Halotia branconii CENA392: one gene and its partner. The main gene of each other region encodes a partner of the protein of the gene in region 2 in a complex. Links are inferred from orthologs where the notes say so. Each region holds a gene or a part of one and is shown on either strand. Other genes may lie near its edges.

Evidence for each region. The genes of interacting proteins can lie anywhere in the genome.
Region 1: the proteins of dhaL (region 2) and dhaK are in contact, whole or in part, in a crystal structure (PDB 3PNL), measured with the Escherichia coli proteins. The link is inferred for Halotia branconii CENA392 from one-to-one orthologs.

The regions. Positions count from the first base shown.
Region 1 is NZ_CP124543.1:1,636,741-1,642,689, reverse strand. Bases 1,411-4,408 are described here. They hold dhaK (dihydroxyacetone kinase subunit DhaK), read right to left. Parts: upstream 3,445-4,408; coding sequence 2,377-3,444; downstream 1,411-2,376. Other genes in these bases: QI031_RS07335 (hypothetical protein), read right to left, coding at 4,313-4,408; def (peptide deformylase), read right to left, coding at 3,683-4,216; QI031_RS07350 (hypothetical protein), read right to left, coding at 1,594-1,974. Also shown: QI031_RS07360 (bifunctional metallophosphatase/5'-nucleotidase), read right to left, coding at 1-328; QI031_RS07355 (Uma2 family endonuclease), read left to right, coding at 558-1,127; more of QI031_RS07335, read right to left, coding at 4,409-4,582; peptidoglycan editing factor PgeF, read right to left, coding at 4,738-5,520; QI031_RS07325 (biotin--[acetyl-CoA-carboxylase] ligase), read left to right, coding at 5,597-5,949. UniProt on the Escherichia coli protein: Dihydroxyacetone binding subunit of the dihydroxyacetone kinase, which is responsible for the phosphoenolpyruvate (PEP)-dependent phosphorylation of dihydroxyacetone via a phosphoryl group transfer from DhaL-ATP.
Region 2 is NZ_CP124543.1:1,840,276-1,846,170, reverse strand. What follows is about bases 2,058-5,001. They hold dhaL (dihydroxyacetone kinase subunit DhaL), read right to left. Parts: upstream 3,877-5,001; coding sequence 3,238-3,876; downstream 2,058-3,237. Other genes in these bases: QI031_RS08140 (glycosyl hydrolase family 28-related protein), read left to right, coding at 4,257-5,001; QI031_RS08150 (carbon-nitrogen hydrolase family protein), read left to right, coding at 2,305-3,120. Also shown: QI031_RS08165 (TrbI/VirB10 family protein), read left to right, coding at 1-87; QI031_RS08160 (hypothetical protein), read left to right, coding at 144-716; QI031_RS08155 (Nif3-like dinuclear metal center hexameric protein), read right to left, coding at 1,263-2,021; more of QI031_RS08140, read left to right, coding at 5,002-5,895. UniProt on the Escherichia coli protein: ADP-binding subunit of the dihydroxyacetone kinase, which is responsible for the phosphoenolpyruvate (PEP)-dependent phosphorylation of dihydroxyacetone.

The DNA.
Region 1 (5,949 bases), 200 kb from region 2 along the record:
AGTCAAATCCTAAGGTATTCATTACAGCTACCATTTGCTGACCCGCTAAGGGTATACCATTAATTTTGGCAGTTCCTAAAGCCGAAGGACTAAAAGCATCTCCAGCTAACACAGTGTAAGTACGAGGGTTTTCTTTATAAAGTTGTTGTCGTAGGGTCGCGACACGCGCCAAACCGCCACGAGTTCCCCCTTCTACAGGAGTAATTTCGTAAATATCATTGAGTTGCAGCAGGTTAATATTAACGATTTCTGCCAATGCAGGAGTAGCTAAAGTGACTGTCGCTAACACCTGTAAAACTACGCTAAACCCTTTCTGGATAAGTTTCATATTTAGCTTTGAAAACTGTAATCTACGGACTCGATTTTAAGCGTTACTGTTTATTAAAGCTAGTCCAAAAATTACTTTAAACTAATATTCTTAACCAATAAGTATGGGATTTATTATTTTCCACCCTCTACTACTCCCGGATGACCATTCATATATCGTGAATGAAGAAATATAGCAATTTTCTTACGGATACAATACACAAATTTAGCCCCTTTTATCCAACTTATTTATGACTTCATCTCCACATTTAGCGTCTAATTCTTCTTTTACAGAGTTTTTTAAGTCGCCAGAAACTAAACCAGCTAGTGAATATATTGATGGGAAAATATACCAAAAACCTATGCCTCAAGGAAAGCATAGCAGAATCCGAACTGAGTTATCATCTGCTATTAATAGTCTCAGTGAATTTGAGCGTAAAGCATTAGCGCTAATCGAGTTACGCTGTACATTTGATGAAAGTTCTTTAGTTCCAGATATTGCTGTATTTGATTGGTCACGCCTTCCTGTCGATGAACATGGAGAGATTGCCAATAGATTTGAAATATATCCAGATTGGATAATTGAAATTCTTTCGCCTGACCAATTTGCTAACCGCGTTATTAATAAAATTATTTTTTGTGTTAACCAAGGAACAACACTAGGTTGGTTAATTGATCCTGAGGATAAATCTGTAATGATATTTCAACCTAACCAAATGCCAGAGGTGAAATATGATGATGATAAATTACCTGTTCTGCGTGTGTTAGCAGATTGGCAAATTTCGCCAGTAGATATATTTAGTTGGTTAAAAGTTAAATAAGTTGTTTATTTACGCTACGCGGGTCAGTTGTCAATAGTCAGTTGTGAGTTAGTTTTGATAGGGATAGAGTTTTTTTATGCAAAACATCTTTTCTTTTGTCCCTGAACTTGTCAAATAAATAGTTGGACAAAATTAAATTCATTCGTCGAGGCAGAGAACAGGGAACAGAAAAACAATATGTGTAATTAATTCTGTCTGGGTACTTATACCGTTTCTTTGTGAAGCTGCGCCAAACTCTCTTGAACTCCTAATCTTGGCGTACTTGGCGTACTTGGCGGTTCGTTTTTGATTTCTTACACTAAGTCTGAGATAATTGAGCGCATCTTCATACAGAATTGGTATTACTCAGCATTATAAGCTTATCAATCTTTTATACTACAAAGGTAGATAAGAGCGATCGCTCTTGTCTACCTGTCAATTCAATTAAAACTGGTCATACTGAATAATCTTTGTTTGGGAAATACTTTTACTTGACTTCGCTAGGGGCAAATTTAGTTATTTTGCCCTTTTTCACTGCTACTACCACATCATAAGTTGCACAGTAGGAGATTGTTACATCATTGGCCTTATTGTAAAGGTTAACTACCATACCTGCACCACCAGGTTGAACTGCGATCGGTTCAAGATCACCAAAAAAGAAACGACGTAATTGATCGCCGCTACCAAACTGACCCTTATTTTTGATCAGCATATCCAGTTTTTGTTGTGTACTCAAGCCCGTAGCATCTTTCTTTTCTGCGGCTGATGCTTGAACTAATGAAGGATTTATAACCTGAAGTGGAATATTTCCAACTGTCAATATTCCAGCTAAGGCAGTACTTGCAAGTAGTGATGATGTTAGTTTCATTTGTGACTCTCATTCTCTAAGTTTCCCGACTCACTAAAGCATCTCATCCGTTGCTGAAGCTCATCTGAAACCAAGCTATGAACTATCTGAATTTATTCAGTAAGAATATTAATTTTTAACTCAGCATTTTCTCAGATAGTTGCGATGTAGTTATTTTCAGTTGAAAATTCTACCCACAAGGGGATAGATTTTTGTCAGTGATCAGTAGTAGCCAAAAGTGCGGTCTTGGGTTCTACCCAAGAGGAGCAACTTTTCAAGACAGCGAAAAGTCTGCTGGGGGATACTCTTCCTAGAGAACTTTAACTATTACGAGTGAAAAACACCGCAGCCAAAACAATTAAACCTAACAATGCTAGGGGAATCCAAAGATTAGGAAGATCTGACCAACTCATAAATTTATGATTACCAACGTAAACCTGCTGTTTTCACGGGTGCATCCCATAACTGAATCATCTCATCATCCAACTTCAGTAATGTAATTGAGCAACCTTGCATTTCTAAAGAAGTGATGTAAGAACCTATCAAGTTTCGGACAATTTGCAGTCCTTGTTGTTCACAGATTTTAGCTAGTTTGCGATAGACAAGATATAGCTCAGAAACAGGAGTACCTCCCATATTGTTGACGAAAGCTAACAAGCGATCGCCTTTTTGCAAGGATGGATTGATCAGTTCCACGTCTACCCACTCTTGTTGGTCTTCGTCCCATTCTCTGACTATACGGCGATAAGGTGCATCATTTATGATTGATTGTGCTAATCTTTCAGTAATCCGATCAACTGATTCTAAAGAAATACGTTCTCTACCTGGTTCACCATGAATCCCAATACCTATTTCCATTTCGCTTTCGCTTAATGTAAATGTTGGCGATCCTTTCGCTGGTACTGTGCAAGAACTGAGGGCAATTCCCATACTCCGCCCATTCAGATTTACCCGACGGCACAAATCTACTATTCGTCCTAAATCATATCCCTGCTCAGCTGCCGCGCCACAAATTTTTTCTGCTAATACCGTTGTTCCCACACCCCGGCGACCTTGGGTATAGAGACTATCTTTTACAGCCACATCATCATCAATCAAGATATTTAGCACTCGGATACCCTCAGTACGGGCTATTTCCGTCGCCATTTCAAAGTTCATGACATCGCCGCTATAATTTTTGACGATATAAAGAATACCCGCACCACCATCTACCTGTTTGGCAGCCGCCAGCATTTGGTCAGGAGTCGGTGAGGTGAAAACCTCCCCAGGACAAGCAGCATCTAACATTCCTTTGCCCACAAAACCAGCGTGCATCGGGTCGTGTCCGCTGCCACCACCAGAAATAATTGCTACTTTACCTTGTATAGGTGCATCGGTTCGATAGACAAAAGTCGGGTCATAGTTGACTTTAATGATATCTGAATGAGCCGCCGCCATACCTTCTAGACTTTCCCGCACAAAGTCTTCTGGCTTGTTGATCAGCTTTTTCATGGTCTATGTCTGGTTGAGAAGGTGCTAAAACCAGGATAAATGACTACGGGTCTGGTTTCAGTTACTGATAATTTTCTTATTTAACCGAGTAGTTGCACCAAACAAGATTAACAATAGCTTCAGTGTTATGGCGATTTTTTTATGGATAAAATACATCACTCTAGCCCCTAGTCTCTAGTTCCTAGTCCCTTTTTTACTGGATTGTATTGCACACAACCGAGAAGCGCTATATTTTGGTTTAAGCATTATTAACTACTCGATTTTGATATTCTTGCTCGGTGATCATGTCGAGAGTAGTTTCCAGGCGATCTACAAATACGATACCGTCAAGATGGTCATATTCATGCTGAAAGATGCGCGCGACAAAATCAGTTAGTTCTTGTTTTTGTAAATTACCGTAGCGATCGCTATATTCAACTTCAATGGCTTGATACCTGGGAACTAGTCCTCTAACACCAGGAACACTTAAACAACCTTCCCAGCCTTTTATAACTTCAGTCGAATGATTAACTATCCTAGGATTGATCATGGCGGTAGGTTCCATTTCTGGGGCATTGGGATACCTGGGGTTAGGACGGGATGCCACAATAAATAAACGATAAGGTTGTGCTAGTTGAGGCGCAGCGATGCCTACGCCATTAGCTTTAGCAACTGTAGCGATTAATTCATCAATTAATTGTTGAACACTTTCATCTTGAATATTTTCAACCCAAGCAGCTTTTTGCCGCAGTTGAGGATCGCCTAATTGAATGATTGACCTTAATTCCGTCATGAAAAAAGCTCCTTGTATATCGTGTCCGGTTAGAGACTTGTCATTAAGACCGCAGGGGGCAGGGGGCAGGGAGCAGGGAGTATACTTCGACTGCGCTCAGTAACTAGGGCTACGGTGTACACACAAGTCATCTAAAACTGCCCCATTGACTAACAACGCCAATGTCTCGACTAACAACACCAATGTCTCGACTGACAATGCCAATGTATCGACTAACAATACCAATGTCTCGACTAACAATGCGATTGTATCGGCTGACAATACCAATGTCTCGACTAACAATACCAATGTCTCGACTAACAATGCGATTGTATCGGCTGACAATACCAATGTCTCGACTAACAATGCGATTGTACTGGCCTGCAAAAATTAACCCACCTTACATTACACAGCAACTCTAAAAGACTTGTGTGTACACGGTAGGTAACTAGGGGGAAAGAGGGTTTCATGGTTTTTGTACAGATGCGGGAATTATGACTAATTACGCGGACATGATTTTAAACCAACAACTTATACTGCTATTAACTTATTTTGCCGCTGACAATTCCTGACCACTGCACTTTTTTCTCTTGTTCGCGACGGTAAGAAAAGAAATGATCGGGAGTTTGGAAAGTACAATAAGGAGCGATCGCCAATTGTTCGGCACTAATCCCTAAATTTTCTAGTTGTAAAACATTTACTCGCCGCACATCCAGCTTGACTTTACCTGGATTAGGATCTAGAAGTAAAGGAGAATTAGGTAGCTCGTGCAATGCATTGACAATCTTTTGTTCATCTTCGTGAGATACAATGCTAGACCCAATTTTTGCCGCTACATCCACAGAAACTTGGTAAACTTCCCCAGCGATCGCAGGTCCCATTGCAATACGTAAATCATCGAGTTTGCTACCCTGCGCTTGCAGTCGGGCGATCGCTTGAGGGACAATTTTTGCTGCTGTACCCCGCCAACCTGCATGTACTGCTGCTACTTGTTTAGTTGTCACATCCCCAATTAACACAGGTGTACAATCGGCGCTAGCTACCCACACAGCTTGTAGAGGCTGTTGACTAATTAGACCATCAGCCGAGGCTAAATCATCTTCAAGCGTGCTTACTTGGTGATCGACTTCTTGGGGAGTTAAAACTGTATTGCCATGAACTTGTTTTAAACGATAAACTGATGCCTCTGGGTGCAGCACGTTTGTTAACTCTTGTGGCGATCGCGGCCAAAACTGCTGGGTAAAAAAGCCATGATGCCAATGTTCTAAAAGACTACAACTCAGGTAGGGTAGTCCTTGCCAATTGTGCCAGTGCCAAGTGTGCATCTTTAACCAAATCTCAACAGAAATCAAAATCAGCCAATTAATGCTAACTTGAACAACGGAATTTGGGCTAATTATTGTGGCACTTGATCAGCAACTCTTGGAAATTGCCTTGAAAAAAGGACGTAAGTCTAATTTCTTACCATTTTCTCTACACATTTTTGAAAGCGTTTCTTCAACTAACCAAATTCTCTGGGATTTACTTCACCAAGGATCTGAAAGTGGTTCTGTAGTAATTGCTACTCAACAGACCGCTGGCAGAGGACAATGGGGTCGTCAGTGGATTTCTCCCACCGGAGGATTATATCTTTCGGTGGCGATCGCTCCTAAACTAGAAGCTACTGCCAGTTACCAACTAACTTTAGCAACTGCTTGGGGAATTGCCTCACAATTGCGTCAGTGTGGCGTGAATGTGGGGATTAAATGGCCTAA
Region 2 (5,895 bases):
GCTCAAATGTCGCAACAAACCAATGTTTGGTTTCTCGCAGCTGGAAAAAATGTGGAAATATATGTTAATCAAACAATGCAGTTTTAAGATTTAGGCGAATTTGTGCGATCGCTCCCTATTCAATTATTTCTCAGGTTGCAGCCATGAAACATATTAATTCACCGAAAAAATATCTAGGTTATTCTCATTTATTTACTCTGACTTCCCTAGTTTTTTCTGGTGCAATGTTATTTTTGGCAGGTCGTGCTGTCGCTAATAATGCTGTTCTCCGTTCTATGTTTTCTTGTCAAGCACAGGGTTTAGGAGGAGCATTACCTACTATTAACGTATGGTATCAACAAGGTACAAATTTAAGTTTTCTGCCCTCTGGAGAAACTATTAAAAAAGTTTGGTTAAACGACCCATCCCAAGTAATTATGGACTTTGATGGGCCAATGTGTATGCAGTTCGGTCAAGACCGCAATATGAACTCAGGAGATTGTAAAAATTCAGCAGCAAATGTAATTCAACTCCGGCGAATAAAAAAAATAAATATCCCCGGATTGCCTGATATGGATAATACGCTTTTAACTGTAATTACTGAAGGGCAAGGTAAAACCAAACTCTATACATTTAGAATTTTGTATGAAGAATCTAACCCCGATTATCATACTCTAGCAATTTATGCTGATCCGCCTTCTGCTAATCCTACACCTTGCGTCAGAACTGCTAAATGAAAGGGAACTCTTAACAAGGAAATCAAGTTACTCAAAAGACAGTTATCAGTTATCAGCTATCAGTCAAAAGCTACTTTTAGCGCTTCTCGGTTGCATGGAATACACTCCAGAAATAAAAAAGGCTAGGAACTAGAGGCTAGGGGCTAGAGTATCGCTATAATCCTTAACCCAAAAGTATTGAATCTCATCCGACGATGTTTGGGGTTGATTTGCTCACTGTAGTCTATTCATCTGAAAAACGCTGTAATAACTATTCACTGTTATAGTAATCCGGTTTGATTCGGTGAATTTATTTGTGTAGGTAGGGAACAGGAAACAGGAAACAGGGAACAGTTAAGAAGGGATAGATATGTACTGAATCGTGTTCAAAAATCAAATAGGAGTCCTATAGCTGTTGGTAAAGAGGGGGTAAGTTTTCATCAATTAAGTATTTAATTGTCATGCAATCCCTCTTTGGGCTTTCAGCTGGCGCAGCCTTACAATATATTCGGGTGGATTTTCGTCTTGTTGTTTTAAAGACACACCAATTTGTGATGGAAGTAGGAATTAACCTTCCACTTTATAACTGTCGGGCTTACCTAGAATGTTAGGCGAAATAACTACATCCAAATTCAACCAACGTTCTCGTAAAACTCCAGCGAGTGCGCGTAAACCCCACGCTTCACTACGATGATGCCCAACAGCAATTACTCCCATTTGAGTCTCTTGTATTGCTCCTGTGGCTGGTTTGCGAAACTGTCCTGTTATGTATACATCAGCGTCACGGTCTGCTGCTTCACGTATCAATAAATCTGTCATCGCTCCAACGACAGCAACGCGTTTCACATCATTATTAGTTATTGGATAAACTTGCTCTTGTCCTCCAAAAACTTGAGTCACACAATTACATAAATGCTCAAACTTTTGGATTGGAATATTACCAATCATCCCGATTACTCTGTTTTCTTTTTCTCCTAACATTTCTAAATCAGAAATACTTAAGACTTGAGCCAATCGAGGATTAAAACTCATTGTTAAGCATTCATCAAATGGCAGATGATAAGAAATTATCCCCAATTCTGACGGAAGAGATTCTACTTCTAATTTCCACGGACGATGGATAAACAGTGCATCTAAACTTTGGGAAATTATCCATTCCTGTAAATTTGCGTTTGCTTCGAGAGCTAGTCCTAAACGTTTTACAGGATGTCTTGATGGTAAATATATGCCCCCTCTTTCGCTTTCAGAAAAGCGTTTCACATCAAAGAAGCTATTAAGAAATTCTACTATCTCTTCAATGAAAATGGAATTAGTTTTATAGTTCATCAATAATTTGCCATATTTTAGCCAGCCGTCTTGATCAAAGGTGGAACTGAAACGGAAGCATCTACTAACATAACAGATAGTATTTATTAAGGTTTAATAACAAACCTCACTTAACCTGACTCATTTTCCTATAACTCTGGGAAGATTGCTCAGAAACACTAATATTGGCGATTCTTAAAGAAAAATAAAGCTTACTTATGTCTAATTCAGCCCCACAGTTCTTTAAGTAACGGTATATTTGAGAATCTATAACCGCACAAATCCACTGTTTTTTGTTGAATCTATGAAGTCTTATTTAGCAGCCGCTATTCAAATGACCAGTGTGCCTGACCTACATAGAAATTTGGCACAGGCAGAAGAGTTAATTGATCTTGCTGTGCGTCGAGGTGCTGAATTGGTAGGTTTGCCAGAAAACTTTTCTTTTATGGGAGAAGAAAAAGACAAACTTGCTCAAGGGGAAATTATTGCCAATGAAAGTGAACAATTTCTCAAAAAAATGGCTCAGCGCTTTCAGGTTACGATCTTGGGCGGTAGTTTTCCAGTCCCAGTAGATAATACAGGCAAAGTCTATAACACTACCATACTCGTTGATCCTAGCGGTGAAGAACTCGCCCGTTACTACAAAGTACATCTATTTGATGTTAACGTCCCTGACGGCAACACCTATCGAGAATCTAGTACTGTGATGGCTGGTAAGCAACTACCATCGGTGTACTTCTCCGAAAAACTAGGTAGTATAGGTCTTTCTGTTTGCTACGATGTCCGCTTTCCGGAATTATACCGACATCTATCAGATAAAGGAGCCGATATCATATTTGTGCCTGCGGCCTTTACTGCCTTCACTGGCAAAGACCACTGGCAAGTATTACTCCAAGCAAGAGCCATTGAAAATACCTCTTATATCATTGCTCCCGCCCAAACAGGCACTCATTATGACCGTCGCCAAACCCACGGACACGCAATGATTATTGACCCTTGGGGTGTAATTTTAGCTGATGCTGGCGAAAAACCGGGAATTGCGATCGCAGAAATTAATCCTTCGCGTTTAGAGCAAGTTCGCCGTCAAATGCCTTCATTGCAACATCGGGTGTTTAGTTGAGCATGGGGCAAGAAGAAGAAGAATTGGGGCAGGGGGCAGGGCGCAAGGGGGATAAAGAAAAATTACCTCTTTCTCCTTGTCTCCCTGCTCCCTGCTCCCTTGCTTCTTCTGCTCCCTTCACTGTGTCTTGTTTTCTAAAGTTTCCAATAAACTTTTCAACATCAAATAAGACGAGGTAGCTCCTGGATCTTGATGTCCCATGCTGCGTTCCCCTAAGTAACTAGCTCGTCCTTTTTTAGCCAGCATTGGTATGGTGTTTTGCAATCCTTCTTGGGCTGCTGCTATAGCTTGTTGCATTGCTGGCAATATCACCTTATTCGTTCCTACAGCTTGCCCAAAAGCCACTACAGCAGGAGATAACACATCCACCATTGTCTTATCTCCCAGTTGCGCTTTACCACGTTGCAGTACGCCGTCTAAGCCAGCCTGAAGCATCTCTAGTAAATCTTGTGCAGTTAATTCAGACTTGCCAGCGACTACTGTACTGGCTCGAAGAAAAAATGTACCGTATAGAGGGCCGCTTGCACCACCAATACTAGAAATCAGAGTCATACTTACCGTTTTTAAAATGTTACCGATGTCTTGCTCTGTAACATTCGGTAACTGGGCGATCGCTTTTTTAAAACCACGATCCATGTTGATACCATGATCAGCATCACCAATGACTGCGTCTAATTCAGTTAAGTATTCCTTATTTTTTTCTATTTCAGTTGTAAATGCCTGTAACCATTGCAATATCTGCTCTTTATCCACAATTTTGTCTGCCTCCAGCTAGCTTTGATGTGATTACTGATATGGCCAGCTTATAAAAAATTAGAAAGTATACGCATTTTCTCTGATAAATTGGAAGTATTAAGTTCATCCCGCCCCTTGAAGAGGTAGGATTTAGCGTCAGTGATCAGTGGTCAGTAGCCAGTTGTATTTGCTATTGACTACTGACTACTGACACCGGACAATGGCAGGGCGATGGTCGCTGAGCGTCTCGCCTTGACTTGTACTGAGCGTAGCCGAAATAGCGCAGTTAAAAGGAGCCGAAGTGCTATCACGGACACTCCTTGAAGAAGTGGGCTTCCCGCCACCTTTGGTGAAGTATATAGTAATTAAGTAGTCAATTTAGCCGAGAGAAGATTCAGTTGGTGTTGCCTTCTCAAAAGTCAATTTTAAAACAACTCACTCCTACACTCATAGTAGCTACCTTAGCTACTTCTTGCGTTAACTATAACAACAACAATAGTCAAAACCAGCTTGTACTTGCACAAACAAACCAAAACTTACAAGAAAATATTGTATTTCCTAAAAGTGCAGCAGTGATTGATGTGACTGCATCAGAATATGGAGCTAAGCCCAACGATGGCAAAGATGATACAAAAGCGATTCAAAAGGCACTGAGTCAATTTCCCAGTGGAGGGCGGATTATTTATTTGCCCAATGGTACATATAACATTTCTGATTCTCTACATTGGCCGCCTGGAAGAATTTCTGCCAGTGACTACAAGCGGACTATACTGCAAGGACAAAGCCAAGATGGCGTAACTATTCAATTAAACGATTCTTCTGCCAAATTTCAAGATCCAAAAAAGCCTCGACCATTAATATCTACAGGGTTTGATCCCGACTTAAATCCAAATGCGAAAGCATTCAGTGCGAGTAAAAAAGCTCAACGTTTTGCTAACTCAGTCAGAAATCTGACTATTAATATAGGAAAGAAAAATCCAGGAGCAGAAGGACTCAATTTTATTGCCAATAATTTAGGATCTGTGCGGAGCGTCAAGATTATTTCTCCTGACGGCCAAGGAACAACTGGTCTGGCATTAACACATGGTGAAGTTGGCCCATTGTTAGTGGAGAATGTTGAGGTTGTAGGATTCGATTACGGAATACGTACCAATAATGTGATTGCTGGGATCACGATGCAGAACATCACAGTTCGCAATCAAAATAGGGCTGGTATCTTCAATCGTGGGCAAATAATGAGTCTGGAAAATCTTTATAGTCTTAATTCTGTACCAGCAATTATTAATGGTAGCGATCAAAGTTCAGGTTATCAAACTGGAGGTATGTTGACACTATTAAATGCTCGTCTTGTTGGTAGTGGTAATGCTAAAAAAGTACCTGCAATTTCTTCTACAGGCTTTATTTATGCTCGAAATATATCAGGTGCAGGTTACAAAAATGTGCTTTCAAGTAAAGCACGAAATGCAGTTGGTAACATTTCAGGAACTACAATTAATGAATATACTTCTCGCCCCATAATTGCCGAATTTCCTGCATCTAGTAAATCAAAAGAGTTATCGAAAGAGTCTCTGCAACTGCCGATTAGGCAATTTCCTCAACTACCTTGGGATGATCCCAAAGCATGGGTTAGTGTTGAGAAGTTTGGAGCCAAACCAAATGACAAAAAGGATGATACTGCTGCTTTTCAAGCAGCAATTGATTCTGGTGCTACAACCGTAGTCGTACCAAGAAGGGGGAACTTTACTATCAATGGAACATTGCGACTGAGAAAAAACCTGCGAAGATTTATCGGAACTCAGGGATGGATTGAGGGTAAAGGAGAAATAGTCGCAGACAAAGGATCTCAACCAACTCTGATAATTGAGAATTTTTACATCAGGCGTGGCTCTCAAGTTAATTGGAGGAGCGTTGCTGACCGTACTGTTGTCTTTCGTAGTATTGAAAACTTCGATTTTGAAAGTACAGGATCTGGTGATCTCTTCATCGATGATGTGACAACGGATAAAGTTAGATTCCTCAATTCAGATCAAAGTATTTGGA